DNA from 2 places in the Pseudomonas sp. AC532 genome. Region 2 is predicted to be linked to the other one. Evidence: predicted binding sites of a transcription regulator. Region 2 holds the regulator's gene; the other holds the start of a gene.
The links. Region 2 encodes sigma-54, which starts transcription at its own class of promoters, with help from an activator protein. Its sites were predicted from a motif close to ANTGGCATNNANNTTGCTNT; they were not measured.

Region 1: a site for sigma-54 is predicted at 12,226-12,245, ahead of flgB (flagellar basal body rod protein FlgB). Genes of this name have one in related genera too.

The regions. Positions count from the first base shown of each region.
Region 1 is NZ_OZ409888.1:4,508,456-4,524,120, forward strand. Features, by position in the region: gene ACZ0AV_RS20950 (hypothetical protein) at 144-380, opposite strand; gene ACZ0AV_RS20955 (Lrp/AsnC family transcriptional regulator) at 560-1,027, opposite strand; gene ACZ0AV_RS20960 (indolepyruvate ferredoxin oxidoreductase family protein) at 1,228-4,695, shown strand; tRNA gene ACZ0AV_RS20965 (tRNA-Arg) at 4,783-4,857, shown strand; gene ACZ0AV_RS20970 (YceH family protein) at 5,216-5,875, shown strand; gene ACZ0AV_RS20975 (MFS transporter) at 6,056-7,387, shown strand; gene ACZ0AV_RS20980 (flagellar brake protein) at 7,406-8,155, opposite strand; gene ACZ0AV_RS20985 (flagella synthesis protein FlgN) at 8,237-8,704, opposite strand; gene flgM (flagellar biosynthesis anti-sigma factor FlgM) at 8,810-9,142, opposite strand; gene flgA (flagellar basal body P-ring formation chaperone FlgA) at 9,306-10,064, opposite strand; gene ACZ0AV_RS21000 (chemotaxis protein CheV) at 10,144-11,079, shown strand; gene cheR (protein-glutamate O-methyltransferase CheR) at 11,179-12,006, shown strand; gene flgB (flagellar basal body rod protein FlgB) at 12,293-12,703, shown strand; gene flgC (flagellar basal body rod protein FlgC) at 12,715-13,158, shown strand; gene flgD (flagellar hook assembly protein FlgD) at 13,173-13,844, shown strand; gene ACZ0AV_RS21025 (flagellar hook protein FlgE) at 13,886-15,367, shown strand; gene ACZ0AV_RS21030 (flagellar basal body rod protein FlgF) at 15,562-15,665, shown strand, end outside.
Region 2 is NZ_OZ409888.1:3,872,061-3,887,725, reverse strand. Features, by position in the region: gene ACZ0AV_RS18060 (STAS domain-containing protein) at 1-144, opposite strand, end outside; gene ACZ0AV_RS18055 (MlaC/ttg2D family ABC transporter substrate-binding protein) at 141-773, opposite strand; gene mlaD (outer membrane lipid asymmetry maintenance protein MlaD) at 785-1,258, opposite strand; gene mlaE (lipid asymmetry maintenance ABC transporter permease subunit MlaE) at 1,258-2,055, opposite strand; gene ACZ0AV_RS18040 (ATP-binding cassette domain-containing protein) at 2,055-2,864, opposite strand; gene ACZ0AV_RS18035 (KpsF/GutQ family sugar-phosphate isomerase) at 3,113-4,087, shown strand; gene ACZ0AV_RS18030 (KdsC family phosphatase) at 4,087-4,608, shown strand; gene lptC (LPS export ABC transporter periplasmic protein LptC) at 4,618-5,187, shown strand; gene lptA (lipopolysaccharide transport periplasmic protein LptA) at 5,174-5,716, shown strand; gene lptB (LPS export ABC transporter ATP-binding protein) at 5,719-6,444, shown strand; gene ACZ0AV_RS18010 (RNA polymerase factor sigma-54) at 6,621-8,129, shown strand; gene hpf (ribosome hibernation-promoting factor, HPF/YfiA family) at 8,352-8,660, shown strand; gene ptsN (PTS IIA-like nitrogen regulatory protein PtsN) at 8,676-9,140, shown strand; gene rapZ (RNase adapter RapZ) at 9,158-10,015, shown strand; gene ACZ0AV_RS17990 (HPr family phosphocarrier protein) at 10,028-10,300, shown strand; gene ACZ0AV_RS17985 (superoxide dismutase) at 10,528-11,139, opposite strand; gene ACZ0AV_RS17980 (DUF2753 family protein) at 11,153-11,602, opposite strand; gene fumC (class II fumarate hydratase FumC) at 11,645-13,021, opposite strand; gene ACZ0AV_RS17970 (FagA protein) at 13,014-13,409, opposite strand; gene pmbA (metalloprotease PmbA) at 13,680-15,026, opposite strand; gene yjgA (ribosome biogenesis factor YjgA) at 15,129-15,647, shown strand.

The sequences.
Region 1 (15,665 bases), 640 kb from region 2:
TCATGGGGGCCATTTTGTTCATCTGTGAAGGATTGAGGCGGAACTCGATCGGATAAGCCGTCGATCAGCCAGATGGCAACGCAGGTAATGGTGGCCAGCAGCAGAATGAAGCCTGGGAAAAATACGCTCCACATGGCCGCTGCTCAGAACGTGAAACGCTGTTGAGGGCGCGGTTGCCAGTCGCTATCGGTCAGAGGCTTGGCAACGAACTGGCTGGGCTCGACGTTGGTCGCATGCTTGAATTGCACCGGCGTGGCGCGCATCTGCTGTACCAGTTGGGTAGCAGTAGCCTGTTGCTGATTGATTTGAAAGTTGGCGAATGCGGCGCCTGCCAGGAGGGTCAGGGCAATGGCGGTGGCCAGGGCGATGATGCTTTTCATGGTTGGGGATCTCGCATTCGATTTCTATGCGAGTAAAAGAGCAGTTCTCATGCCAAGATTTTTAAAATAAAAAATCCTTTAAAATCAAGCATATAAGAATACTTTTAAGCGTTGATCTCGTGCAGCTTGCAAGGTGCGGCTTCCGTCGTATTGCAAAATGCATGACTGTGCACGAGTTCCTAATCGAGCGGAAGTTCAGTTGTGCGTTTGACTTCACTCATCGCGATGCCGGAATGGGCCTCCTGAACGTGTGGCCGCTGCAGCAATTGATCGCGTAGAAACCGCTCGTAACTTGCGATATCCCGCGCCACCACCTTCAAAAGGTAGTCCGAACTGCCGGCCATGGTGAAACATTCCAGCACCTCTGGGTAGCCGATGATCGCCTGCTCGAACTCGTCAAGATTACTGCGCCCGTGAGCCGATAACTTGATGCTGACGAACACGGTGATATTGAACCCCAGCCGTTTGTGGCTCAGCAATGCCACCTTGCGTTCGATGAATCCTTCCTCCTGCAGCCGGCTGATACGGCGCCAGCACGGCGACTGGGATAGCTCCACCTTCTTGGCAATTTCAGCTGCGCTGAGGTCGGCATTGCGTTGCAGCAGGCGCAGGATACGGCGATCGATGGCGCTCAACGGTTCGTGCATGCTTTTTTCCGATTTGTCGTTTTTATTGGAATGATCATGTTGAGTATTGGCGCTGACGGCGCGAATTAGAAACAAAAATTCGCTGACCTCCAGGCTATGCTTACGCAAGGCATCTGCACAGTGATCCTGGCGGATGTGAGCAGGCAGTACATACCGTTGCCGCCTGAAGGTCGCTATAAAAATAAAAGGAGCGCCGTCCCATGTCTCTGGCCGAAATCCGCCTGGACGACAAGTATCGTCTCGCTACGGGTCACCTTTACCTCACCGGTACCCAGGCACTGACCCGTTTACCCATGCTGCAGAAACAGCGCGATGTAGTCGCCGGGCTCAACACGGCCTGCTTTATTTCCGGCTACCGCGGCTCACCATTGGGTGGGCTCGACAAGAGCCTGTGGGAGGCACGCGAATTCCTCCAGCAACACGCCATTCACTTCCAGCCCGGTATCAACGAAGAGCTTGGGGCGACTGCCGTATGGGGCAGCCAGCAGACCAATCTGTTTCCGGGAGCCCGCTACGATGGCGTGTTTGCCATGTGGTACGGGAAGGGCCCTGGCGTAGACCGCAGTGGTGACGTGTTCAAACATGGCAACTCGGCGGGCGTGTCGCCCCACGGCGGGGTGCTGTTGCTGGCCGGGGACGACCACGGCTGCAAATCCTCGACCATCGCCCATCAGAGCGAGCATGCGTTCATCGCGGCCTCGATTCCCGTGCTGAACCCCGCCAACGTCCAGGAAATTCTCGATTACGGCATCATCGGCTGGGAGCTGTCGCGTTACAGCGGCTGCTGGGTGGCGCTGAAAACCATTGCCGAGAACGTCGACTCTTCGGCGGTGGTGGATGTCGATCCGCAGCGGGTCGCCATCACCCTGCCCGATGACGTCGAGCTGCCCGCTGACGGCGTGCATATCCGCTGGCCGGATCCACCCCTGGCGCAGGAAAAACGCCTCAACGTCCACAAGATCTACGTAGCCCGGGCGTTCGCCCGGGCCAATGGGCTGAACAGGGTCATGCTCGATTCGCCCAACCCGCGGCTGGGCATCATTACGACCGGCAAGTCCTATCTGGACGTACGCCAGGCGCTGGACGATCTGGGGCTCGACGAGGCGCTGTGCGCGCGCGTCGGTCTGCGGGTGCTCAAGGTGGGCATGAGCTGGCCGCTCGAGCCGGTGTCCGTCCACGATTTCGCCGATGGGCTGGACGAAATTCTGGTGGTCGAAGAGAAACGCAGCATCATCGAGGACCAGCTCACCGGGCAACTGTACAACTGGCCGGTCGGCAAGCGCCCACGGGTGGTGGGTGAGTTCGATGAGCACGGCCAATCGCTATTGCCCAACCTGGGCGAGCTGACGCCTGCCATGGTGGCGCGGGTGATTGCCCGGCGTCTGGCTCCCATCTACACCAGCGAGGTCATCGAGGCGCGCCTCGGTTTCCTCGATGCCAAGGAGAAGGCGCTGGCGGCGCGCAGCTACAGCACAGTACGTACTCCGCATTTCTGCTCGGGCTGTCCGCATAACAGCTCCACCAAGGTGCCGGAAGGCAGTCGGGCCATGGGCGGCATCGGCTGCCATTACATGACCCAATGGATGGATCGCAGCACCGAGACCTTCACCCAGATGGGCGGCGAGGGCGTGACATGGATTGGCCAGGCGCCCTTTACCGACACGCCTCACGTATTTCAGAACCTCGGTGACGGCACCTATTTCCACTCTGGGCACCTTGCGCTGCGCGCCGCCGTGTCGGCTGGCGTGAACATTACCTACAAGATTCTCTATAACGACGCGGTGGCGATGACTGGCGGCCAACCGGTGGACGGCGAGCTGCGTGTTGATCAGTTGAGTCAGCAGGTCTTCGCCGAAGGGGTCAAGCGCATCGCGGTGGTCAGCGACGAGCCGGACAAATACCCGAGCCGTGCGTCCTTTGCGCCGATTACCAGCTTTCACCACCGCCGTGAGTTGGACGCCGTGCAACGGGAGCTGCGCGAGTTCAAGGGCGTCTCGGTGATCATCTATGACCAGACCTGCGCCACCGAGAAGCGGCGTCGGCGCAAGCGCGGCAAGTTGGCCGATCCGGCGCGACGCGCCTTCATCAACGCGGCAGTGTGTGAAGGCTGTGGCGACTGCAGCGTGAAATCGAATTGCCTGGCTGTGTTGCCGCTGGAAACCGAGCTGGGTCGCAAGCGCGAAATCGATCAGAACGCCTGCAACAAGGATTTCAGCTGCCTGGAGGGCTTCTGTCCCAGTTTCGTCACCGTGCATGGCGGCAAATTGCGCCAGCCACAGGCGGTCGGCGCGGGCGCCTTGTTCGTGGCGCTTGCAGAGCCGCGCCTGCCTTCTCTGGCAAGGCCCTGGAGCATTCTGTTGCCCGGCGTTGGCGGGAGCGGCGTGACCACGGTGGGCGCACTGCTGGGCATGGCAGCGCACCTGGAAGGCAAGGGCTGTACCGTGCTGGACCAGGCTGGGCTGGCGCAGAAGTTCGGCCCGGTGAATACCCATGTACGCATTGCTGCACGCCAGGATGACATCTATGCGGTGCGCATCGCCGCGGGCGAGGCCGACCTGTTGATCGGCTGCGATCTGGTGGTGGCCGCGGGCGAGGACGCCCTGGCCAAACTCAACGAGCAGGTGTCCCATGCGGTCATCAACAGCCATGAGGCGGCTACCGCCGAGTTCACCCGCAACCCGGATGCCCAGGTACCTGGCCAGGCAATGCGCCAGGCACTGATCGATGCGGTGGGCGCCGAGAAGACCTGGTTCGTCGACGCCACCCAGCTGGCCACTCGCCTGCTTGGCGACAGCATCGCCACCAACCTGTTCATGCTTGGCTATGCCTACCAGAAGGGGCTGGTGCCGGTCAGTGCTCAGGCGATCGACAGGGCCATCGAACTCAACGATGTGGCGGTGGCATTCAACCAGCAGGCCTTTCTCTGGGGGCGGCGCGCTGCCCATGACGCCGCAGCGATCGAGCGCCTGGTGCGGCCTGTCAACGCGACGGCGCCGCGCTGCGAGACGCTGGAGGAACTGATCGAGGACCGCAGTGCACGCCTGACGGCCTACCAGAATGCAGCCTATGCCGAGCGCTACCGACAACTGGTGATGCGCGTCAGCGCCCGTGATAGCGACCCCTCCCAGCGGCTGAGCCAGGCCGTGGCGCGCTATTACTTCAAGCTGCTGGCCTACAAGGACGAGTACGAGGTGGCGCGCCTGTACAGTGATGCAGCCTTCACCGAGGCGCTGCAGGCACAATTCGAGGGGCACTACCGCCTGCAATTCCACCTGGCGCCTTCCTGGCTCACCCCTGTCGACAAGGCGACCGGCGAGCCGCGCAAGCGCAGTTTCGGTCCCTGGATGTTGAAGGCATTCAGGTTGCTCTCGGCCATGCGCGGGCTACGTGGCACCTGGCTGGACCCGTTCTCGCACAGCGAAGAGCGCAAACTTGAGCGCCAGCTCATCGAGGATTACGAATGCAGCATCGCCGCGCTGCTGGATGGCTTGAGCGCCGCCAACTATCAGACCGCGCTGGCCATTGCCGAGCTTCCGGAGCAGATTCGCGGCTATGGGCATGTGAAGGAAAAGGCGGTGCACCGGGTGCGTGAGCAGGAACAGCAGTTGCAAGCGCGGATGAAAACCACTGAAATAACGGTCGTCAGGATGTTCGAACCGGCAGCATGAGGCCAGGCAGGGCGGCAACGGCATGACAAATGTCGCCGTGATGGTTAACATGCCGGCCGGCCGTTGCGATGACGCCGGTTTGCACGAGTCTCCTTAGTTCAACGGATAGAATAAGCCCCTCCTAAGGGCTAGATGCTGGTTCGATTCCAGCAGGGGACGCCATCATCCTGCGGCGCGGATGTGGTCCAGTCGACAGTTTGCGTTAGCCTGAAAAAAAGCAAAAAAAGACCCGGCAAAAAGCCGGGTCAATAACCGTGATTAGCCTGATGAGGAGATAATCTGGAGCCTCCGTGTGGATGCATTCAGATTATCAAGCCAGCTTCGCAGCTGACGAAGTAGATAATAATCATTCTCGAATAAGAGTCAATACAAATTCCTCTCATTTGCGTCGATGCTTTTCCAGGCGCTCCCCTGATCCCGGAAAATCGCGGCATCACGCGATGCAAAATAATGCGTCAGGCGTGTTATCTGCCAATCAGCAGGCTACCCTAGGCCTTTCCTTCCAGCCCAGGTAAGCGATATGTCCGATCAGCCTAACGATGTATCAGGCGCAGAGCCGCTGACTGCCGTCGAGGCTCGCATTCTGGGAAGCCTGATCGAGAAGCAGGCGACGACTCCAGAAGCCTATCCCCTGACCCTTAATGCGCTCTTGCTGGCGTGCAACCAGAAGACCAGTCGCGACCCGCTGATGAACCTTACTCAAGGTGCCGTCGGCCAGGGTTTGCGCAGCCTGGAGGAGCGGGGCCTGGCGCGACTGGTGATGGGCAGCCGTGCCGATCGCTGGGAGCAACGGGCCGACAAGGCGCTGGAACTGGTGGCCCCGCAGGTCACATTGGTGGGGTTGCTGCTGCTGCGTGGCCCGCAGACCATCAGCGAATTGCTGACGCGCAGTAACCGCCTGCATGACTTCGATGACGCCGACCAGGTGCAGCATCACCTCGAACGCCTGATCGCCCGGCAATTGGTGAGTCTGGTGGGGCGCCAGCCTGGCCAGCGCGAAGACCGCTACGCCCACCTGCTGGGCGATCCGGCCGAGTTGCAGGCGCAGATCCAGGAGCGGGCAGGGCACGCAGAGCGGCCAACTGCGGGATCTTCTGCCGAGCGTCTGGAAGCGCTCGAAGCCAGGATCAGCGAGCTCGAAGCGCGCCTGGCGGTACTGGAGGGTGGCATCGCGGGCTGAGTTGAACCGAGCCTGGCGTTGATCGTCGCGGGAATAATGAACTGTTGCGCAGTGCGCATCCTCAATATGGCACGGCACGAGCACCCCCCTTTTCTGGAATGCCGTTTGCCGTGTTGGGTATCCGTTTTGGTTTAGGTTGAGCGGTCTGCTCGGCTGGTTACAAGGAGTCGTTGCTGTCTAATGCGCATGATCTGGAAGTCCTTCAGTTCGCTGTATATCGCCACCGTACTGATGCTGCTGGGCTCCGGCCTTCTGAGTACCTACCTGGCGTTGCGCCTGGCAGAGTCCGGGGAGGGTGTGTGGGCGGGTGCGCTGATGGCGGCCAACTATTTCGGCCTGGTGCTGGGCGGCAAGATCGGCCACCGGCTGATCGCCAGGGTCGGGCATATCCGTGCCTATGTGGCCTGTGCAGGTGTGGTCACCGCCGCCGTGCTGGGGCATGGTCTGCTTGACTGGCTGCCCGCCTGGTTGGTCCTGCGCGTGCTGGTCGGGCTGGGCATGATGTGCCAGTACATGGTGATCGAGAGCTGGCTGAACGAGCAGGCCGATACCAAGCAGCGTGGCCTGGTGTTCGCCGGTTACATGGCGGCATCCTACCTCGGCCTGGTGCTCGGTCAACTGGTTCTGGTGGTGCATCCCACCCTGGGGCTGGAACTGCTGATGCTGGTGGCCCTGGCCTTTGCCCTGTGCCTGGTGCCGGTGGCGCTCACTCGGCGCCTGCACCCGTTGCCCCTGCACCCGGCGCCCCTGGAGATGCGTTTCTTCATCAAGCGTGTGCCGCTGTCGCTGACTACCATCGGCGTGGCCGGCCTGATGATCGGCGCCTTCTACGGTCTTGCGCCGCTCTACGCTACGGATATGGGGCTGGCCACCGAGCAGATCGGGATATTCATGGGGTGCTGCATTCTCGCCGGTCTCATCGTGCAGGCGCCGCTGGGTTGGCTGTCGGATCGCTTCGACAGGGTCAAACTGATACGCGGCATGGCCGGCTTGATGGCGCTGGTCGCGGCGCCGCTGGCGATCCTCACCGAAGCGCCGCTGCTGTTGCTGATTTCGGTCGGTTTCGTGGTCAGCATGCTGCAATTCAGCCTCTATCCCCTGGCGGTTGCCTTCGCCAACGACCACGTCGAGGCCGATCGGCGCGTATCGCTGACCGCCATGTTGCTGGTGACCTTTGGCGTCGGTGCCTGTATCGGCCCGCTGTTGGTAGGAGTGCTGATGCGCTTCTTCGGCGCCAACATGCTGTATGCCTTCTTCTGCCTCTGCGGGCTGTTCCTGGTCTGGCGGGTGCGCTCGAACATCGTCACGCATCTTCATCAGGTCGATGATGCGCCGCTGCAGCACGTGGCCATGCCGGTGAACATGACGGCTTCTCCGCTGATGGCAGCGCTGGATCCGCGGGTCGATGAGCAGGTGATTCAGGACCAGATGCAGGATTCGGTCGCAGTCGATCCCGAAGTGCGCAACGAGGAAGATGACGAAGGCAGGCCTGCGGGCGCACCGCAGACCTGAAGGTTTCGAAGGCGGGCGTCAGAGAAAGGTATCGTTCTCGAAGCGCCGCGCCTCACGTTGCAACTGGTACACGAAGCGCTCTATCAGGCGCTGCTGCAGGCCACTCATGTTGGCGAAATGCAGACCGACAAAGGTGAGGTCGAGCTTGTCATCATAGCGTGCATGGCGCAGCTCGACGGCGACGTCCAGGCGGCCTACCGGCAACAATGCATGGAAGCCTTCGTAGACCTGACCCGGCTGCAGCTTTTCGCTGGCATCGCCAGGCAGGCGCACCTTGCAGCCCGAGGCGGATATGTCGAGCATCTGGCCTTCCAGGGGGGAGCGCAGTCTACTGCCGCCCAGCTCGACCTTGACCTGATCCGACTGCTTCAGCGCGGCGCGAAATGCATTACGGCGCTGGTGATAAAGCATCTCTGCGGGGATGCTTCCTACATAGCAGCGCTCGCCCTGGAATTCGCCGGCCTGCATGCTCGTCGGGCAGTCCCAGGCTATGCGCACGCCGTCATGCAGCGACTCGACGCGAAAGGCTTCGCCGTTCTGCATGTAGCGTTCGCCGTCGCTCGGGATCATTTCATCGAGAATCAGTAAATTCTGATCACGGTCCACTTCGATGACATAGCTCTGGAAGCGCTGGTTGCGTTCCTGAAACATGATGATCAAGGGGTCATGGTGGTGTTGCAGAAGGCGTAGGTTGGCAACGATTTCCATGGGTGCCTTGAGCACTTTCGGGGGTTGCGGGCCATCGTCCTGAACGAAGGGGTTGGACACGGTCCAGTGATCTCCGGGGCAAGGTACTGCTGCGCCTATGATAATGCCATTTCGGCATCATTGCGCATCTTGTCGTTATATTCAGGCCTGACTAAGCGGGCGCTTGCTGCCAATCTTAGCGGTACCGCCGCTGCTGTCATAGAGCGAAGGTGTCTCGTTGCCACGCAGGATACCAAGCATTTTCCCGGTGGAGGTCTGGCTTGAGCGGATCACGCGGCCGTTACGCAGATTGGCGCTCTGGCAGCTTTCCAGAAGAGCGCTCAGCTGGTCGCTGCTGGCCATCAGGGCATCGCCCTGATCGGAACCCTGGGCGAGCGCCTGCAAGCCGGTGCGGTCGGCGCTCAGGTTGAGGTTCATCAGTGTCTGGGAGCGCTGTCTGCCGTGCTGGTCCAGGCAGGCAAGGAGAGGCTGCTTGTCGGCCAGGATCTGTTGCAGGCGGGTAAGGTCATGTTCGCTCAAGGCCTGGAATTCGGCCTCGATCAGCTCAAGCAACCGGCCTGCATGGCCGATATCTTCATTGAACAGGTCAAGCAGGGTTTTAGCGTTCATAACGGGCTCTCTGGGGGGGCAACTCGTTCGAAGAGGGCTAGCCGCGTGGCTGGCACACATCGAAACGGTTCCCGGGCGTCCAACACCCCAGTGCAAGCCCGCAGACTAGCGCTGGGATTCGAAATTGAGCAGCTTGCTGGCGACGCGCTGGCTGTCGACCTGATAACTGCCATCGGCGACGGCCTGCTTCAGTTTGGCGACCCGATCGGTGTCGACGACCGGTTGGTCGCGCAGCTTGTCCACGGTCTTCTGCAGCTGCTGAGCTTCACTGCTCAGTTGAACGGATTCACCGCTCTTGCCGCCAAGGGCTGCTTTCTGGCTCGCGGCTTCGTTGCCTGCGGCCTTGTCGGCGGCTTCATTCTTGCCGCCCTGGGTGCTACCTGCACGTGTGGTGCTGGCTGGCGTGGTGCTGTTGAGCCGATTGAAATCGATGACCATGATGCAGAACCTCTGACAGGGTTTGGACGCTTGCCTAGTGTGTCGGCGACTTCCGAGAAAACTTTAGGCAAAAAAATCGCGTCGCTTGCACAGTCTAAAACACGCTGCTTCATCAGTCAGCCAGAGCTCTGACAATCCTTTCGGCAAATGAGTCCGCAGACTCCTACATCGATACTTCAACCTGCCCTGGGCCGATTACCCGAGCCCGTACCACCCGCTGTGAGCGCTGGTTGCGCACACTGATCTGTTTGCCCACGGTGCCGTCGGAGAGGGCTTCGCCAGGCATGCGCACATTGATGCCCCCGCTGCGTGCACTGATCACCACCTGGTCACCACGACGAATGGCCTCGGCCTGGCGAATATACACCGGCGCCAGCACCTGCTCCGGCTGCATGGCGCGTGTCGCTTTCCTGCCGAGGGCCTGCCCGAGATCTGTCAGGTAGCCCTGGTTGAGCAGACCCACATCGCGTTCCGCGAGCATGATGTCCGCTTCGTTCAATACCCCGTCGCGCTTGATGGGGCGCACCACGGTGACCACTTCGCGGAACAGGCGAACCTGCCCTGGCACGAATACCGTCCAGGGGGAGGTGCCGTCGCAGCGTACCCGGGTGGTCACCCGGCCTACCGGTTCGGCCGGGGTTTCCAGGGTGGTGGTCAGTGGCTGATCGCACAACGGCAGCCGCAAGCGCGGGTCCAGGCGGTTGATCTCGATCTCGTGGCGAGCCTGAATGTTGCTGCGCTGCAAATACTCATCAACAGCCTGCTCAAGAAAGCGCTGACTCTCGCCGATAAGCTGATCGGGCAGGGTGACGGAGGCAGTTGACAGCGTGCTATAGCCGAGCGCCAGTAAAGCAGGTAAAACTGCCAGGCATCGAAGGCTCTTGGCCATCGCGCGTCGAATAATTGTCGTTTGTGCATTCATGCCTGGTTAGAAGCAAAGCGCGTGCCGCCTGCTACGCTGACCAAATCAGATGCGTTACTGAATTAATGAGGGCCCACACATGGCCGGTGTGATGGATTCGGTCAACCAGCGCACTCAGCTGGTTGGGCAGAATCGCCTGGAACTGCTGCTGTTTCGTCTCGATGGCTCACAGCTTTACGGGATCAACGTCTTCAAGGTGAAGGAGGTACTTCAGTGCCCGAAACTCACCATAATGCCGAAGTCGAGCCCGGTGGTTCGCGGCGTGGCGAACATTCGTGGCGGCACCATTCCGATCCTCGATCTATCCATGGCGACGGGCAAGCGCCCGCTGGGTGATCTGGAGGGCAGCTTCGTCATCATCACCGAGTACAACACCAAGGTGCAGGGCTTCCTGGTGCGTTCTGTCGAGCGCATCGTCAACATGAACTGGGAAGAAATCCACCCGCCACCCAAGGGGACCGGGCGTGATCACTACCTGACGGCGGTTACGCGGTTGGACGACAAGCTGGTCGAAATCATCGACGTGGAGAAGATTCTCGCCGAGGTGGCGCCGACTTCCGAAGTGATTTCCGTGGGCGTGGTCGACGCCGAAACCCAGACCAAGGCCGTCAGCCAGCACGTGTTGATCGTCGACGACTCGTCGGTTGCCCGCAAGCAGGTGATGCGCTGCCTGCAGACCATCGGCGTCGAGGTGACGGCATTGAATGATGGTCGCCAGGCGCTGGATTTCCTGCGTGCCATGGCAGACGAGGGCAAATCGCCGGAGCAGGAGCTGCTGATGCTCATCTCCGACATCGAGATGCCCGAGATGGACGGCTACACACTGACCGCCGCGATACGCTCCGACCCGCGCATGCAGAAGCTGCATATACTGCTGCATACTTCGCTGTCCGGGGTGTTCAACCAGGCGATGGTCAAGAAGGTGGGGGCCAACGACTTCCTGGCGAAATTTCGTCCGGATGATCTGGCCTCTCGAGTGGTCGAACGCATCAAGGCGAGCGTTCAATCGACATGACGTATCAGCCGCCCGATCTATCTGGCGGCAGTAGCATAATCGGCAGGTGCGCAGTGGCTCGCTTGTCGTTCTACTTTTCAGATGGGCGAGGCTGCGCGAGTGTCTTCAGGTAATTTGGATTTTGAGCAATTCCGGATCTTTCTGGAAAAAGCCTGTGGCATCGTGCTGGGTAGCAATAAGCAGTACCTGGTCTCCAGCCGGCTGAACAAACTGATGGAAACCAATGGCATCAAGTCTCTCGGAGAACTGGTGCAGCGCATGCAGACTCAGCCACGCAGTGGCCTGCGTGAGCAGGTGGTCGATGCCATGACTACCAACGAAACCCTGTGGTTTCGCGATGCCTATCCATTCGAAGTGCTCAAGAATCGCGTGTTGCCGGAGCTCATCAAGGCGTACCCGGGACAGCGTCTGCGTATCTGGTCGGCAGCCTGCTCCTCGGGGCAGGAGCCTTATTCGCTGTCGATGAGCATCGATGAATTCGAGCGCAGCAACCTTGGTCAGCTCAAGACCGGGGTGCAGATCGTTGCAACGGATCTGTCGCCGACCATGCTCAACAACTGCAAGTCGGGTGAGTACGACAGCCTGGCCATGGGCCGCGGCCTTGCCCAGGAGCGTTTGCAGCGCTTCTTCGACCCCAAGGGGCCGGGGCGCTGGGTGGTCAAGCCGGCGATCAAGAGTCGGGTCGAGTTTCGCCCGCTGAACCTGCTGGACAGCTATGCCAGCCTGGGCAAGTTCGACATCGTGTTTTGCCGCAACGTGCTGATCTACTTCTCGGCTGACGTCAAGAAGGACATCCTCACGCGCATCCACGCCATGCTCAAGCCTGGCGGGTATCTGTTTCTCGGTGCTTCCGAAGCCCTCAATGGCTTGCCGGAGAAGTACCAGATGGTGCAGTGCAGTCCCGGGATCATTTACAAAGCCAAATGATTGCAGCTGCTCAAGACGGGAGGCCCAGGCCTCCCGTTTGCGTTTCTGCAAAATCCCTTCGATGACTGACAGTGTTCCGTCACCTGGGCGTCAGAAAAGCGGCAAGCCGCTCGGCAATTGCCGCCTTCACCTTGCCAACCGGCGGAAAAGCTTTGCCGCTTAGCCTCTCTGCTCGACTCCTTTATTGCTCATCAAGCTGATTTATAAAGAAAAAAATAAATTGGCACGTGCTTTGCTGAGAACTTTGCACGAAAACAGGCTAGCCGCCATGGCAAAGGTTCCTGAGATGAGCATCAGTTTCGACAGCGCATTGGGTATTCATGAGAAGGCATTGGGCTTCCGCGCCCAGCGTGCCGAGGTGTTGGCCAACAACATGGCGAACGCCGACACCCCCAACTACAAGGCCAGAGATCTGGACTTCGCCTCTGTGCTGGCCCAGCAGGCCGCCAAGAGCGGCGGCACCGGCAATGCGGGCCTGAAGACCACCAACAGTCGCCATATTGCAGCAGAAGGCGTGCCAATGGGTGATGCGGCCCTGGCCTACCGCATCCCCACAGCGCCCTCGATCGATCAGAACACCGTGGACGCGCAGGTAGAGCAGGCCAACTATGCCGAGAATTCGGTGGCCTTCCAGACCAGCTTCACGCTTCTCAACAGCAAATTCAAAGGGCTCGTAAGCGCCCTGCGTGGTGAATAAAGGAGCCCGACATGTCACTTACCAGCGTGTTCAACATCGCCGGAACCGGCATGAGTGCCCAGAGCACTCGCTTGAATACCATCTCCAGCAACATCGCCAACGCCGAAACGGTCTCGTCGAGCATCGACCAGACCTATCGGGCGCGGCACCCGGTGTTCGCGACCGTCTTTCAGCAGGCACAGGGTGGCGAGAACGGTTCGCTGTTCGCCGACCAGGATCAGTCGGGTGCCGGCGTGCAGGTGCTGGGTATCGTCGAGGATCAGAGCAGCCTGATGCCGCGCTACGAGCCGAACCACCCGGCGGCCGATGAAGCCGGTTATGTGTATTACCCCAACGTCAACGTGGTCGAGGAGATGGCGGACATGATTTCCGCCAGTCGCGCCTTCCAGACCAACGTGGAAATGATGAATACCGCCAAGCAGATGATGCAGCGCGTCCTGACCTTGGGTCAGTAAGCCGGGAGTGAGAGATGAGCACTGTTGATGGCGTCGGCTCCAGTTCGGTACTGGATCAGTTTCAGGTCAAGCAGGACACCACGCAGAACAAGGAACTGGGCAAGGACCAGTTTCTCAATCTGCTGGTGGCGCAGCTGAACAATCAGAACCCGCTGGAGCCCCAGGGCAACGGCGAGTTCATCGCACAGCTGGCGCAATTCAGTACCGTGGAAGGCGTCGAGAAGCTCAACTCGAGCATGGAGACCATTCTCTCGGGTTATCAGTCTTCCCAAGCTCTGCAGGCGTCTTCGCTGGTCGGTCGCAAAGTGATCGTGCCGGTGGACAAGGCCGTGGTCGATACCAGCGAGAGCTTCAAGGCCAGCGCCGTGCTACCGACCAGCAGTAGCAACGTGTACGTCAACGTCTATGACGGTTCCGGCGCGGTGGTCAGCCGAATCAACCTGGGTGAGCAGAAGGCCGGCAACGTCAACTTTATCTGGGACGGCAAGGACTCCAGCGGCAACGTGATGAAGCCGGGCACCTACCGGTTCGAGGCCCAGGCAACGTACGGCAACGAGACGAAGGGGCTGCACACCATGCTGCCGGCCAACGTCGACAGCGTGACGCTGGGCGGCAACGAATTGATGCTCAACCTTGCAGGAATCGGCAATGTGCCGCTGTCGCAAGTGCAGGTCATTGGTCAGTAACTAACAGGTTGTAACTGCCGGGTATCGGCAAGGAGAATTTCATGTCGTTCAATATCGGTCTTAGTGGCCTGCGCGCTGCGACCAGTGACCTTAACGTAACGGGTAACAACATCGCCAACGCCGGTACCGCGGGCTTCAAGCAGTCACGTGCGGAGTTCGCCGACCTCTATGCCTCGTCGATGCTCAGCAGCGGCTCGAACCCGATCGGTAGCGGTGTGCTGCTCAGCGACGTGTCGCAGTTGTTCAGCCAGGGCAACATCAACTACACCCAGAACTCGCTGGACCTCGCCATCAACGGCAGTGGCTTCTTCCGCACCAGCAACAACGGTGATATCAGCTACACCCGTGCCGGTTATTTCGGTACTGATCGCGAAGGTTTCATCGTCAACAATTTCGGGCATAACCTGCAGGGTTATGGCGTAGACGCTAACGGCAATCTGCAGAACGGCATCATCGGCAACCTGAGGGTGGAAACAGCCAGTCAGGCGCCGCGCTCGACCAGTACGATTACCCAGCCATTCAACCTGAACTCGACCGAAACCGTTCCGGTGCTACGCCAGAGTGCCTTTGATGGCGCCTTCCAAACCGCTTTCAATGGATCCCTCCTGCCTGGTGTCCCCAATCCGACGCCTGCTCAGATTGCTGCAGCGACCGCGGCGGCGACGCCGGCACAGCTTGCAGCTGCCAACGCGGCGGGTAATACCGCGGGCTCCACGGCTGCCAACGCCTCCTTCAACCCTGCGGACCCGACCAGCTACAACCGCTCCACATCGGTCAACATCTACGATGCCCAGGGCAACGCGCATTCCTTCACTCAATATTTCGTGAAGACCGATGCCAACAACTGGGACGTAAAAATCCTCGTCGACGGTCGCAACCCGCTGAACCCTGCCAACACTCAGCCGCTTTCCGCCAGCATAAGCTTCGATGCCTCGGGCAAGTTGCAGACCGTGGATCCGACTGCGTTGAGCGCCGGGCTCACGGTCAACCCCGATGGCACCATCAGCATGAATGGCTGGATTCCGGCAGCGCCCACCAATGCCGAAGGCACTACCTGGGCGGCCAATGGCTCGGATGCCAGCGACGCGGTGAAGTTCGATTTCCGCGGCTCCTCCCAGTACAACAGCACGTTCTCGGTCGCCAGGGTCGTCCAGGACGGCTATAGCACCGGTGAGTTGTCGGGCCTGGAGATCGATGAGACCGGCGTGCTGTTCGCGCGTTACACCAACGGCCAGACCAAGGTTCAGGGCCAGTTGGTGCTGGCCAACTTTGCCAACATGCAGGGGCTTACGCCGGTCGGTAAAACTGCCTGGGTTCAATCGTCGGCATCCGGCGAGCCGGTGGTAGGCACGCCGAAAAGCGGCACGCTGGGTACGCTGCAGTCCGGCGCGCTGGAAGACTCCAACGTCGAGCTGTCGGACCAGTTGGTGAACCTGATCGTCGCCCAGCGCAACTACCAGGCCAATGCCAAGACCATCGAGACCGAGAGCGCCATCACGCAGACGATCATCAACCTGCGTTGATAGGCGTCAGGGAGTTGTTGCCGCCAGCGGCAACAACTCGCCAAGCGACAAATTACAGGCTCCCTCGGGAGCCTGTTCTGTTTTATTTATTCAAATAAAATCAATGGCTTATGTGTTTTTATAAGCCATGGCACGCCAATTGCTTTTAAGCTCTTGTCAGAGTCGCGGGCGAGTTGCCCCACCTCGGAGGAAACATGGACAAGATGCTGTACGTCTCCATGACTGGTGCCCACAACAACACGTTGGCCCAGCGTGCCCACGCCAACAATCTGGCGAACATCTCCACCACCGGCTTCCG
Region 2 (15,665 bases):
ACAATCCACCACACAGGCATCACCCCGGGTGTCGCGAATCAGCCGGCCGCCCTGCTCGCGCAACGCGGGGCCACTCTGGTAGTCGAGCACACCGCAAAGCGCCAGCAGACCCGGCGCCTGTTCGACGATCGCTGACGAACTCACGACGTACCCCGCGCCTGACGGGCCCGTGCCACGGTGTCGGCCCAGGTGTCGATAACCTTGTCGAGGTCGTTGCGGTTGGTCTGCATAGACTGGGCGAACTGGTCGCGGAACAGCTTGCCGACGTTGATGCCGTTGATCACCACGTTGCGCAATTTCCAGGTACCGTCCATGGCGACCATGGTGTACGACAGCGGGTAGACCGTGCCCTTGCCGTCGCGGATTTCCATGTTCACCGAGGTGCGCTGCGGATCCTGCTTGCCGGACGCCGGGATCACGCGGATGTCCTGATTGTTGTATTCGAGCAGCGCGTTGCCATAGAACTGCATCAGGCTGCGCTTGAAGTTTTCCTGGAAGCGGGCCATCTGCTCGGGCGTGGCGTCACGCGAGTAGCGCACCGTCATCACGCTGCGCGACACGCCGTCGACATCCACCACCGGCCCGAGGATCTCGTTGAGCGAGTTGTAGAAGGCATCCGGGTTCTTGCGGTATTCGTCCTTGTTGGCCTTGAGGTCGGCCAGCAGCGTATCGGTGGTTTCCCGCACGACCTCGTGGGCGGCGGGTGCGGCCAGGGCGAGCAGCGGCAAGCTGGCCAGCAGAGCGACTAGGCTGTTGCGCACGGTCTTGATCATCGTCGGGTACCTCATTGGCTGTCCTGATCCCGGTTGACCGAATTGAGCAGGAACTTGCCAATCAGGTCTTCGAGCACCAGAGAAGACTGGGTGTCGTGAATGGTTCCACCATCGGCCAGCAGCTCTTCGTCGCCGCCAACGCTGATGCCCACGTACTTTTCACCGAGCAGCCCTGCGGTCAGGATCGACGCGGTGGAGTCCACCGGAAGATTGTCGACATTGCCATCAAGTTCCATCGTTACGCGCCCGGTGTAGCTGTCGCGGTCCAGATCGATGGCCGTCACACGGCCGATGCTGACGCCCGCCATGGTCACCTTGGCACGCATGGTGAGCCCGGCGATATTGTCGAAGTGCGCATACACCTTGTAAGTATCCACGGCACTGCCAGGGGCCAGACCACTGACCCGCAGCGCCAGCAGCAGCAGGGCCAGCAAGCCGGCGAGGAGGAACAGGCCGACACCGATTTCCATCGTGCGGTTTTGCATCAGAAATCTCCAAACATCAAAGCGGTCAGAATGAAATCCAGCCCCAAAACGGCCAGCGAGGCGTACACCACCGTACGGGTGGTGGCGCGGCTGATGCCTTCCGAAGTCGGCTCGCAGTCGTATCCCTGAAACACGGCGATCCAGGTGACGACGAAAGCGAAGACCAGGCTTTTGATTATCCCGTTGAGTACGTCTTCGCGGAACGAAACACTGTTTTGCATATTGGCCCAGAACGAGCCCTCGTAAACGCCCAGCCAGTCGACGGCGACCATCGCGCCGCCCCAGATGCCCACCACGCTGAAGATCATGGTCAGCAGTGGCATGGAAATGAACCCGGCCCACAGCCGCGGTGCGACGATGTGCTTGAGCGGGTCGACGCCGATCATCGCCAGGCTCGACAACTGCTCGGTGGATTTCATGTTGCCGATCTCGGCCGTCAGCGCCGATCCGGCGCGCCCGGCGAACAGCAGCGCCGTGACCACCGGCCCCAGCTCACGCAGCAGGGTCAGCGCCACCATTTGCCCCACCGCCTGCTCGGAGCCGTACTTGGCGAGGATGCTGAAGCCCTGCAGCGACAGCACCATGCCGATGAACAGCCCGGAGACGATGATGATGGCCAGCGATAGCACGCCAACCGAATACAGCTGCTTGATCAGCAGTTGCAGCGAATTGCCCGATGTGCCGCGCCCGAACAGCGCGCGCAACAGAAAGATCGTCGAACGCCCCAGCGCGGCGACCACATCGATGCCCGCACGCCCGAACAGGCGCACGCGCTCGAGTGAAGATGTCCTGCGCATCAGCGCCCTCCCAATAGATCGTCGTGGTAGCTAGGCGCTTGAAAATGGAAAGGTACCGGTCCGTCCGGTGTGCCCTGCATGAATTGACGCACTCGTGGATTATCCGAGTCACGCAGCTCGGCCGGCGTTCCCTGGCCCAACACCTGGCTGTCGCCCACCACATAGATGTAGTCGGCAATGCTCGCGGTCTCGGCCAGATCGTGAGACACCACGATACTGGTGATGCCCAGCGCGTCGTTGAGCAGACGGATCAGGCGCACCAGCACGCCCATGGCGATCGGGTCCTGCCCGACGAACGGCTCGTCGTACATGAGGATCTGCGGGTCCAGGGCGATCGCCCTGGCCAGCGCGACCCGTCGCTTCATGCCGCCGGAGAGCTCATCGGGCATCAATTCGATGGCCCCACGCAAGCCAACCGCCTGCAGCTTCATCAGAACAATGTCACGAATCATTTCTTCGGGAAGCTGGGTATGCACACGCAGCGGGAAGGCCACGTTTTCGAACACATCGAGGTCGGTGAACAGCGCGCCACTCTGAAACAGCACGCCCATCTGCTTGCGCATGTCGAACAGCTCGCTGCGCGACAGATCGGGCAGGTTCAGGCCATTGACGTGGATTTCCCCGGCACTGGGGCGCAACTCGGCGGCGATCAGCCGCAACAGGGTGGTCTTGCCGCAGCCCGAGGGCCCCATGATCCCGGTGACCTTGCCCCGCGGGATGCAGATGTCGACATTCTTGAAGATATGACGCGCGCCGCGCTGGAAACTCACGTTTCTCAGTTCGACCGCGTACTGATTTTCGGCGCTCATCGGAACTCCATTGCGTACAGCCTTCCTAATAGACGCCGTGCATGGGGATAAGGGCACGACCATCAGTCATACGGGCCGAAAATTGGCTGCGGACTATAGCATTTGCACTATGGCCCGCCAAAGCCAAGCGGCGCGCACGTTCAGGTATGTGACAGTTTTACCATTTCGCAGGCGCAGCATGAATGGTGAGTCCGGTGGCCTTTCCCGCTATAATCCCTGTCTTTTTCGTCCAGCAGCCCAAGCCGAGCATGAACCAGACCCGCGACCTTATTGATTCCGCCCAACGCACCATCCGCCTCGAGATCGAGGCGGTACAGGAGCTGCTGCCTCGCATCGACGCCAATTTCGTCAAGGCCTGCGAGCTTATCCTGGCCAGCAAGGGTCGCGTGGTCGTGGTAGGGATGGGCAAATCCGGGCACATCGGCAACAAGATCGCGGCGACCCTGGCGAGCACCGGCACCACCGCCTTTTTCGTTCACCCGGCCGAAGCCAGCCATGGCGACATGGGCATGATCACCCGTGAAGATGTGGTGCTCGCACTCTCCAACTCGGGCTCCACGGCCGAGATCGTCACCCTGCTGCCGCTCATCAAACGCCTCGGCATCACCCTGATCAGCATGACCGGCAACCCGGAGTCGCCGCTGTCCAAGGCCGCCGAGGTGAACCTCGACACCCGCGTCGCCAAGGAAGCCTGCCCGCTCAATCTGGCGCCGACCTCCTCGACCACCGCTTCACTGGTGCTCGGTGACGCACTGGCCATCGCCCTGCTGGAAGCCCGCGGCTTCACCGCCGAAGACTTTGCCTTCTCGCACCCGGGCGGCGCCCTCGGCCGGCGCCTGCTGCTCAAGGTCGAGAACGTCATGCACGCCGGCGCCAGCCTGCCGCAGGTCAAGCGTGGTACCGGGCTGCGCGATGCGCTGCTGGAAATGACCCAGAAAGGCCTGGGCATGACCGCCGTGCTCGAAGAAGACGGCCGCCTGGCCGGTGTATTCACCGATGGCGACCTGCGCCGCGCCCTGGACAAGGGCATCGACGTGCGTGACGCGCGCATCGACGACGTCATGACCCCGCGCGGCAAGACCGCCCGCGCCGACATGCTTGCCGCCGAGGCCCTGAAGATAATGGAAGACAACAAGATCAGCGCCCTGGTGGTGGTCGACTCGAATGGCTACCCGGTAGGCGCCTTCAACCTTGGCGACCTGCTGCGTGCGGGGGTAATGTGATGAACGAACTGCTACAGCGCACGCGCGCCATCAAACTGGCCATCTTCGATGTGGATGGCGTGCTCACCGACGGCAAGCTGTACTTTCTGGTCGACGGCAGCGAGTTCAAGACCTTCAACACCCTGGACGGCCAGGGCATCAAGATGCTCATCAACTCGGGCGTGCGCACCGCCATCATCAGCGGCCGCAAGACTCCGGTCGTCGAGCGCCGCGCACAGAACCTCGGCATCCAGCACCTGTACCAGGGCCGCGAAGACAAACTCGACGTGCTCGACGAACTGCTCGCCGAGCTCGGCCTGGACTACCAGCAGGTCGCGTACCTGGGCGATGACCTGCCCGACCTGCCGGTGATTCGCCGGGTCGGCCTGGGCATGGCGGTCGCCAGCGCCAACGACTTCGTCCGCGAACACGCCCACGGCGTCACCCAGGCCCGCGGCGGCGAAGGTGCGGCGCGCGAATTCTGCGAACTCATCATGCGTGGCCAGGGCACTCTCGAAGCCGCCCAGTCCGCCTACCTCTAGGGCCTGCCGATGCTGCGCAAATTCATCACTCCCGTCCTGCTGATCCTTGGCGCCCTGCTGCTGGTCGCCGCAGGCTACTGGAACATCAACCCGGACAGCTTTTCCGGCCGCCCCCAGCAGACAGGCCCGGACAACCCGATCGATTTCTACGCCATCAACGCCCGTAGCGTGCAGTACCTGCCGGACGGCAAGGTACAGAGCGATATCACCAGTGACCGCCTCGAGCATGTGCAGAGCACCGATGTGACGATGCTCACCGAGCCGCGCATGAACCTCTTTCGCGGCACCGAGTTTCCCTGGAAGGTACGCAGCGCGCGCGGCGAAGTCGGCCCCGATGGCGATCAGGTCGAACTGATCGACCAGGTACGCGTGGAGCGCACCGACGAAAAAGGCCGCCCCACTATACTCACCACCAGCCGCCTGACCGTATTCCCGCAGAAGGAATATGCGCAGACCGAGCAAGCCGTTAGAATCGACGCAGCCAACGGGGTGACCACGGCACAAGGAATGAAAGCGTACTTGAATGACGGCAGGATGCTCCTGCAGTCCAACGTAAGAGGCCAGCATGAGGTTCGTTAAAACCCTCCCCCTACTTCTCAGCCTCGGCGCAACGCTAGGAAGCGCAAGCGCCTGGGCTCTGCCGAGCGATCGCGATCAGCCGATCCGCGTGCAGGCCGACAGCGCCGAACTGGACGACAAGCAAGGCGTGGCGGTGTACCGCGGCGACGTGGTGATCACCCAGGGCACCCTGAAGATCACCGGCGACACCGTCACCATCACCCAGAACGCCCAGGGCGATATCGACGTGTTCACGTCGGTCGGCAAGCCGGCCTATTACGAGCAGCAGCCAGCGGCCGACAAGCAGATCGTCAAGGCCTATGGCCTGACCATCCAGTACTTCGCGGCCAATGAGCGCATCGTGCTGATCGACCAGGCCAAGGTCGTGCAGGAAGGCAATACCTTCGAAGGCGAGAAGATCGTCTACGACACGCGCCGCCAGATCGTCAACGCCGGCCGCGCCACAGGCACCAACGTGTCGAGCCCGCGCCCGCGCATCGACATGGTGATCCAGCCGCAGAAAAAACCCGCAGCCGAGCAGGGCCAATAACCATGGCCACCTTGAAAGCCCAGCATCTGGCCAAGAGCTACAAGGGCCGCCAGGTCGTGCGCGACGTCAGCCTGAGCATCGACAGCGGACAGATCGTCGGCCTGCTAGGCCCCAACGGCGCAGGCAAGACCACCTGCTTCTACATGATCGTGGGCCTGGTTCAGGCTGACCAGGGTCGGGTACTGATCGACGATCTGGACATCAGCCACCAACCCATGCACGGCCGTGCTCGCGCCGGGATCGGCTACCTGCCGCAGGAAGCCTCAATCTTCCGCAAGCTCAGCGTCGCCGATAACATCATGGCCATCCTGGAGACGCGCAAGGACCTGAACCGCGACCAGCGGCTGCAGGAACTCGAGAGCCTGCTGCAGGAATTCCACATCACGCACATCCGCGACAACCTGGGCATGAGCCTGTCCGGCGGTGAACGCCGCCGCGTGGAAATCGCCCGGGCGCTTGCCACCTCGCCGAAATTCATTCTGCTCGATGAACCCTTTGCCGGTGTCGACCCGATCTCCGTTGGCGACATCAAGCAGATCATCCATCACCTCAAGGCCAAGGGCATCGGCGTACTGATCACCGATCACAACGTGCGTGAAACCCTGGATATCTGCGAAACCGCCTATATCGTCAGCGACGGGCAACTGATCGCCGAAGGTGACTCCGCCGCCATCCTCGCCAATCAGGTGGTCAAGGAAGTCTATCTGGGCCACGAATTCCGTCTGTGACAGGCTTCCCCATCGATGAGCGCCTGCTGGAGCCAGCTACCATCGCCGCCGTATCGGTGTGACGAAATGGTAACAGCCCCTAGGCAAAGCGCTCGGGTTCAGGCATATAATTTGCTTTATAGTGGCGCTTTGTCGCCATGCCGTCGATTGCGCACAGACGCCGGATAAGGTCTGCAATGAAACCATCGCTAGTCCTGAAAATGGGCCAGCAGCTGACGATGACACCGCAGCTGCAACAAGCCATTCGCCTGCTCCAATTGTCGACCCTGGACCTTCAACAGGAAATCCAGGAGGCGCTGGAGTCCAACCCGATGCTCGAGCGTCAGGAGGAAGGCGACGACTTCGACAATTCGGACCCCATGGCCGATGGCGCAGAAAGCGCCACGACCGCCGCCGCCCAGGAAGAAAAGTTTCAGGAACCGACCTTCCAGGAAAATACGCAGACCGTCGACAACCTGGAAGAAGGCGAATGGGGCGAACGCATTCCCAGCGAGCTGCCTGTCGACACCGCCTGGGAAGACGTCTACCAGACCAGCGCCAGCAGCCTGCCAAGCAGCGACGACGACGAATGGGACTTCACCACCCGCACCTCGGCAGGGGAAAGCCTGCAGAGCCACATGCTCTGGCAGCTCAACCTGGCACCGATGTCGGACAAGGATCGCCTGATCGCCGTGACCCTGATTGATTGCATCAATGGTCAGGGCTACCTGGAAGAGACGCTCGAAGAAATTACCGATGCCTTCGACCCCGAACTCGATGTCGAGCTCGACGAGGTCGAGGCGGTGCTGCACCGCATCCAGCAGTTCGAGCCCTCGGGCATCGCGGCGCGCGACCTGCGTGAATGCCTGCTGCTGCAACTGCGCCAGTTGCCTTCCAGCACGCCATGGCTGAGCGAAGCCCTGCGCCTGACCAGCGATTACCTCGACCTTCTCGGCGGCCGCGATTACAGCCAGCTGATGCGCCGCATGAAGCTCAAGGAAGATGAGCTGCGCCCGGTCATCGAGCTGATCCAGAGCCTCAACCCGCGGCCCGGCTCGCAGATCGAATCCAGCGAGCCCGAGTACGTGGTGCCTGACGTCATCGTGCGCAAACACAACGACCGCTGGCTGGTGGAGCTCAACCAGGAAGCCATGCCGCGCCTGCGCGTCAATGCCCAGTACGCCGGCTTCGTCAAACGCGCCGACTCCAGCGCCGACAACACCTTCATGCGCAATCAGTTGCAGGAAGCACGCTGGTTCATCAAGAGCCTGCAGAGCCGCAACGAAACCCTGATGAAGGTCGCTACGCAGATCGTCGAGCATCAGCGTGGTTTCCTCGACTACGGCGACGAGGCCATGAAGCCGCTCGTGCTGCACGACATCGCCGAGGCGGTGGGCATGCACGAGTCGACCATTTCACGCGTCACCACGCAAAAGTACATGCACACCCCGCGTGGTATTTACGAGCTGAAGTATTTCTTCTCCAGCCATGTGAGCACCTCCGAAGGCGGTGAATGTTCTTCCACCGCCATCCGCGCGATCATCAAGAAACTGGTCGCGGCGGAAAATGCGAAAAAGCCATTGAGCGATAGCAAGATCGCTGGTTTACTGGAAGCACAGGGCATTCAAGTGGCGCGCCGAACAGTCGCCAAGTACCGTGAATCGCTCGGTATAGCACCTTCGAGCGAACGCAAGCGACTGATGTAAGGTGCCCTTGTAGCGGTATCTCTAAAGACGTTGGCGAGGCAGTTAGCGCAAGGAAAAAACAGGCGAAAAGCGCAGTTTACGAGCTGTAAATGAGCATTTGAGTCTGTTTTTGACGCAGATGGCAACGTAGGTAGTTTTTAGAGGTACCGCGTAGCAAGCCCCAGTGTTCCTGTGGCAGGTTCTCCAACCTGCCACTCACACACGGCAACAAGGAGAAGCGGTATGCAAGTCAACATCAGTGGGCACCAGCTGGATGTGACAGACGCACTACGCAGCTACATCGAGGAGAAACTCGGACGCCTCGAGCGGCACTTCGACAAGATCACCAACGTGCAGGTCATCCTGGAGGTCGAGAAGCTCAAGCAGAAGGTCGAAGCGACCTTGCACATTGCCGGAGGCGAAGTGGTCGCCAACGCCGAGCACGACGACATGTATGCAGCCATTGATCTACTGACCGACAAACTCGACCGCCAACTCATCAAGCACAAGGAAAAACAGCTCGACCGTCAGCAGGGTGCAATGGCCCGCTGACCTCGTCCTTCTCCTATGATCCGACTTGAAAACATACTGACCCCCGGCCGTTCCCTCGTGAACGTGCCGGGCGGCAGCAAGAAGCGTGTACTCGAACAGATTGCCGCCGTGATCGCGCGTGACCTGCCCGATCTCGATGGCCAGATCATCTATGAAAGCCTCGTCGCCCGGGAGAAACTGGGGTCGACCGGCTTTGGCAATGGCATCGCCATCCCGCACTGCCGCCTGCCTGGCTGCACCACCCCCATCAGCGCCTTGCTCAAGTTGAGCACCGCGGTCGACTTCGACGCCATCGACGGCGCTCCCGTCGATCTGCTGTTCGTCCTGCTGGTTCCTGAGGCAGCGACCGACGAGCACCTCGAGCTGCTGCGTCAGATTGCGAGCATGTTCGACCGTGAAGAAGTTCGTGAGCAACTTCGCCAGGCCCAGGACAGCGCCTCCCTGTACCAGACCGTCGTGAACGTGCAGAACGGCCACTAGCCCCACAGGATGAGCCCATGCGCCTGATCATCGTCAGTGGCCGTTCCGGCTCGGGCAAGAGCACAGCCCTCGACGTGCTCGAGGACAACGGTTTCTATTGCATCGACAACCTCCCCGCCGGCCTGCTGCCCGAGTTGGCGGAACGTGCGTTGTTGCATACCGAGCTGTTGCACCCGCAGGTGGCGGTATCGATCGATGCGCGCAACCTGCCCAGCCAGCTGAAGCGTTTTTCCGAATTGCTCGACGAGGTGCGAGGTCGCAACATCCACTGCGATGTGCTGTACCTCGATGCCAGCGAAGAAACCCTGCTCAAGCGCTTTTCGGAAACCCGCAGGCGTCATCCGCTGACCAACGAACAACGTTCGCTGGCCGAAGCGATGAGCGCCGAAACCAAGCTGCTGACGCCGATCATCGACCGTGCCGACCTGAAGATCGACACCACCCACCTCAACCTCTACCAGTTGCGCGACACGCTCAAGCTGCGCCTGCTCAACCAGCCGGAGCCGGGAACCGCCTACCTGATCGAATCCTTTGGCTTCAAGCGCGGCATGCCGGTCGACGCCGACCTGGTGTTCGACGTGCGCTGCCTGCCCAACCCCTACTGGAAACCCGAGCTGCGTGATTTCACCGGCCTCGAGCAGCCTGTCGAGGAGTACCTGGCAGCCCAGGCCGATGTCGAGGACATGTACCAGGATATCTTTGCCTACCTGCATAAGTGGTTGCCGCGTTTTGCCGCCAGCAATCGCTCCTACGTTACGGTCGCGATAGGCTGTACCGGCGGCCATCATCGCTCGGTCTACCTCGCCAACCGTCTGGGCAACGCCCTCAAGCCACTGCTGAAGAATGTTCAGATCCGCCACCGCGACCTCAGTTAAGGAACAGCCGCGATGCCTGCCCGTGAAATCACCATCATCAACAAACTCGGTTTGCACGCACGCGCGGCCGCCAAGTTCGTCGGCGTGGCGGGGCGCTTCCCGTGCCAGGTGAAAATCGGTCGCGACCCGCAGAGTCTGGTCGACGGCAAAAGCATCATGGCGGTGATGATGCTGGCTGCAGGCAAAGGTACTCCGGTGCACCTGCACACCGACGGCGAGCGGGACGAGGAAGCACTGCAGGCGCTTGTCGACCTGATCAACAACTACTTCGACGAGGGCGAATGAAGGCTGGGCGCAGGAAGGGTAGCGCGCGGGATTTCAGCCTGCATACATGAAGAAGGGCCGGCAATTGCCGGCCCTTCTCATATCCAGGCCTGAAACTTCGAGGCAAGAACGATCACGCCCACGAAGAGCAGCATCACACCCAGCGCGTAACGCAACCAACGACGATTGGCGACGATGAACCCGTGAAACGGGCCCATGCGTAATCCGGGTCGATTGCGCTGCATCGCTCAGGCCAGGGCAGCCTGGTAACGACGCGCCACTTCGGCCCAGTCGACGACATTGTAGAATGCGCCGATGTACTCCGGACGGCGGTTCTGATAACGCAGGTAGTACGCGTGCTCCCAAACGTCCAGGCCGAGAATCGGCGTATTGCCATTCATCAACGGGCTGTCCTGGTTACCGGTGCTTTCGACCACCAGCTTCTTCTGCGGCGTTACGCTGAGCCAGGCCCAGCCGCTGCCGAAACGGGTCAATGCAGCCTTGGTGAAGGCTTCCTTGAACGCTTCCAGGCCACCGAGCTGGCTGTCAATCGCAGCTTTCAGTTCACCCTGGGGTTCGCCACCGCCGTTGGTGCTCATCACCGTCCAGAACAGCGAGTGGTTAGCATGCCCACCACCGTTGTTGATGACCGCACCACGCTTGTCCTCGGGTACTTCCTTGAGGCGGGTCAGCAGCTCTTCGACTGGCAGCTCGCCAAGCGAATTGCCTTCGAGTGCCGCGTTGAGGTTGTTGACGTAGGTCTGGTGGTGCTTGCTGTGATGGATCTCCATGGTTTGCGCATCGATGTGCGGCTCCAGGGCATCGTAGGCGTAAGGCAGAGCAGGCAGGCTATACGGCATGGTTTCACTCCTTCTAATGGTACTGACGAATGACAGACGCCGAGCGTGCTGTCGGTGATGCATCGCCAGGCGCATGGGCACCCAGCACTCGATCTGTACGGGGGTAGGCCCCGTGCTCGGCCACAAAGTTCAACAGACTGACGTAGGTGTGTCTGCTGTGATTCAGTGCAGCCTGGCGCAGGGCTGGCGTCAGCTGTTCGCTGCTCACGCAGCGCAACAGGTATTCATGGCACGCGCAAAGGTGCTCGGCCGCCTCCTCCGGGTGGCCGATCGTCACCTGCAGGTCGGCCAGGTTGTGCTGGGACACGACGAGCGCCGCCACCGCGGTATCGGCATCCCGCCAGCGCTCGAACAGCACCTGCACCAGGGCCAGCGCCTGCAGGTACTGCTCACGCGCCTCGACCCACGCGCCTTCGTTGAAGTAGCGGTTACCAGCCTCGACGAGTCGTTTCCACTGCTCCATGAGTGTGCCCCCGTGCCTTGGCAAACGTTGCAATGACCGGCGTTACAGGCCGCCTTCGGTGAGCCGCTCGGGGTTGAGCAATTGCTCCAGTTCGGCGCGCCCCAGCTCGGTCATTTCTTCGGCTACATCGATGATCGGCCGGCCTTCCCGATAAGCCTTCTTGGCGATTTCCGCGGCCTTCTGGTAGCCGATCAGCGGGTTCAGTGCCGTAACCAGAATCGGGTTGCGGCCCAGCGCTTCCCTCAGCTTGGGCTCATTGACCTTGAAGCTGGCGATGGCACGGTCCGCCAACAGATGGCTGACGTTGGTCAGCAACTCGATGCTGCCGAGCAGGTTGTGAGCTATCACCGGCAACATCACGTTCAGCTCGAAATTGCCGGACTGGCCAGCCACCGCTATCGCAGCGTCGTTGCCGATCACCTGCGCGGCGACCATCGCCGTCGCTTCCGGGATCACCGGATTGACCTTGCCCGGCATGATCGAGGAGCCAGGCTGCAGCGCTTCGAGTTCGATTTCGCCGAGGCCGGCCAGCGGCCCGGAGTTCATCCAGCGCAGATCGTTGGCGATTTTCATCAGCGACACCGCGGTGGTCTTGAGTTGCCCGGAAAGCGCCACGGCGGTGTCCTGCGAGCCGATCAGGGCAAAGAAGTTGCTGCCAGGCGTGAACTGCCGTCCGGTCAGCGCATTGAGCTCCTGACAGAACAGTTCGGAAAAGCGTGGATGGGCATTGATGCCCGTGCCGACCGCGGTGCCACCCTGGGCGAGGGCCTGCAGCGCCGGCAGGAGGCTGCTGAGCAGCTGGATATTGCCCTGGATCTGCTGCGCCCAGCCGTCGAGCACCTGACTCATGCGCACGGGCATGGCGTCCATCAGGTGGGTGCGCCCGGTCTTCACATAGGGCTGGACCTCGAGCGACTTCTCGCACAGCACCTTGAGCAGGTGACCCAGGGCCGGCAACAGGCGTTCGCTCACCTCGATCGCCGCGCTGACGTGGATGGTGGTTGGAATGATGTCGTTGCTACTCTGCCCGCAGTTGACGTGGTCGTTGGGGTTGACCGGCTCGCCGAGAACGCGCGTGGCCAGGGTGGCGATCACCTCGTTGGCATTCATGTTCGAGCTGGTGCCGGACCCGGTCTGGAACACGTCCACCGGAAAATGCTGCATGAAGTCTTCGGCCAGCAGTTGCTGACATGCCGAGACGATGGCGTCGCCCTGGGCAGGCAGAATCTGTTCCAGGTCGACGTTGGCGCGGGCGGCGGCGGCCTTGGCCAACACCAGCGCGCGAATGAAGGCTTTCGGCATGGCCAGGCCGGACACTGGGAAGTTGTTGACCGCGCGCTGGGTCTGGGCGCCAAACAGGGCCTCGGCGGGAACCGCCAGTTCGCCCATGCTGTCGCGTTCAATACGGGTGTTATTCATAAGGATTTCCTTCTGCCAATTCGGCGATAGAAAGTGACGGCTGCAGGCGCAGGCCGGCCAGACGATTGCGAACGCGGTTCAGGCTATGCTGCTGATCACGTTCGACCGCCAGGTGCTGCAGCGCGTAGAGGGAGCGATAGGTATGGTCCAGACACAGGCTGCGCCAGTGCCAGGGCAGCGCGGTGTCGCAGGCGGTATCCATGAGCAGGCTGAGGGTCGTCAGCGACATCCGCCAGGGGCACAGGCGGCCATGCTCGACCAACTGCCGGCCTTGCGACCAGTGGAGCTCGAGCAGCCGCGGCTCATCCGGAAGCAGGGCGCAGCGAATTCGAAAACCCAGCCAGTGCCAGCAATCCGGACAGGGCGTAGTGCTCGAGCGAAATCTCATGGCTCACCTTTCAGAAGATAATAATATTAATTCCTAAACAGAAAGAATAATCAATACCGCAGTAAATGGAAGCGCCATCCATCCTCGGCAACCCTGGTCACGCTTGAAGACATGCGCTCAGTGAAATGCAGAAAAATCGGCGAAAACCGGTCAAGAACAGGGGAAAAGGCGACAATTTTCTGAAAATACGGAGTTCACGAAAAAGCGCGACATAGCGCCACCTTGCGTGGCTGCCCCGAAAGAACGGGCGCCGATTGGCGCCCGGATACTTCAACTACCCGCGACTGTCATCTTTTCGATCAGCACCGAGCCGGTGCGAATGTTGCTCCGCAGTTCCAGATCGCTGCCGACCGCGACGATCTGCCTGAGCATGTCACGCAGGTTGCCGGCGATGGTCACCTCCTGCACGGCAAACTGGATCTCGCCGTTTTCCACCCAGTAGCCACCGGCGCCACGCGAATAGTCACCGGTAACCATGTTCAGGCCATGCCCCATCAACTCGGTAACCAGCAGGCCGCGGCCCATGCGCTTGATCAGCGCCTGCTGGTCTTCATCACCATGGCTGACGAACAGGTTGTGCACACCGCCTGCGTTGGCGGTGCTGGGCATGCCCAGCTTGCGCCCGGCGTAGGTTCCGAGGATGTAGGAAACCAGCCGGCCACCCTCGACGAAGGGCTTTGCGTAGGTGGCCAGGCCATCGCCATCGAACGCGGCGCTGCCCATGGCACGAGGAATGTGCGGCCGCTCGTCGAGGTTGAGCCAGGACGGAAACAGCTGCTCACCCAGGGAGCCTTCGAGGAATGACGACTTGCGGTACAGCGCACCACCGGAGATGGCACCAAGGAAGCTGCCGAACAGCCCGGTCGCCAGTTCTGCAGAGAACAGCACCGGCACTTCGCAGGTCGGCACCGGACGGGCACCAAGGCGGCTGACCGCACGTTGCGCCGCGCGGCGACCGATGCTTGCAGCATCAGCCAGCAGCTCGCCTTGGCGGTTCACGTCGTACCAGTAGTCGCGCTGCATCTGCCCATCGCTTTCGGCAATCATCACGCAGCTGAGGCTGTGCCGGGTGCTGGCGTAACCACCAATGAAGCCGTGGCTGTTGCCGTATATGCGGCAGCCCTGATGGGTGCCCAAGCTGGTGCCGTCGGCATTGCGGATGCGTGAATCGGCCTCGAACGCCGCAGCCTCGCACACCAGCGCGCGCTCGATGGCTTGCTCCGGGGTTATGTCCCAGGCGTGATACAGGTCCAGTTCGGGCAGATCGCGGGCCATCAGCGCGGCGTCGGCGAGGCCGGCGCTTTCGTCTTCGGAGGCATGCTTGGCGATGGCCAGGGCGGCCGCCACGGTCTCGCGGATCGCCGCATCGCCGGTGGCCGATGTGCTGGCCGAGCCCTTGCGCTGGCCGACGTACAGGGTGATGCCGAACCCCTGATCGCGGTTGAACTCGACCGTCTCCACCTCACGCTGGCGCACCGTGGTAGACAGCCCCTGCTCCACCGACACCGCCACTTCACAGGCACTGGCGCCCTGCTTCTTGGCCTCGGCGAGAATCTGTTCGACCTGTGCCTGCAGGCCCGCTAGCGCGCCTGGTCCGACTACTTCCACTTCACTCATAACGACTCCTGAACATTGGCCGCAGCGGCAACGACTCGGGTCGCGCATGCGGCAAGAAACTTGCTGCTATCATGGCGGCGTTTCCCATTGGATCACCGCAAAATGTCTGATTACCTCGACGACTTCTCCGGCGAGAAGAGCAAAACCCAGATCAAGCGTGAATTCCACGCCCTGCAGGACCTTGGCCAACGTCTCGCCGCCCTCAAGCCCGATCTGCAGAACAAGCTGCCGCTGACCGACGGCCTGCGTCGTGCGCTGGAAGAATCCCCCAAGCACACCGCCAATGCCGCGAAGAAGCGCCATATGCAGTTCATCGGCAAGCTGATGCGCGACCAGGACATTGAAGCAATCCTGACGCTACTCGATCAGCTCGACGCTTCCACGCGCCAGTACAACGAACGCTTCCACAATCTCGAGCGCTGGCGTGATCGCCTGATCGCCGGTAATGACGAGGTGCTGGAGAAATTCGTTGCCGAATACCCCGAAGCCGACCGTCAACACCTGCGTGGGCTGATCCGCCATGCCCAGCATGAAGCGGCGCAGGAAAAAGCCCCGGCCTCGTCACGCAAAATCTTCAAATACATCCGCGAACTCGACGAATCCCAGCGCGGCCTGCGCTAGGTTTCGCTCGCTCGCACG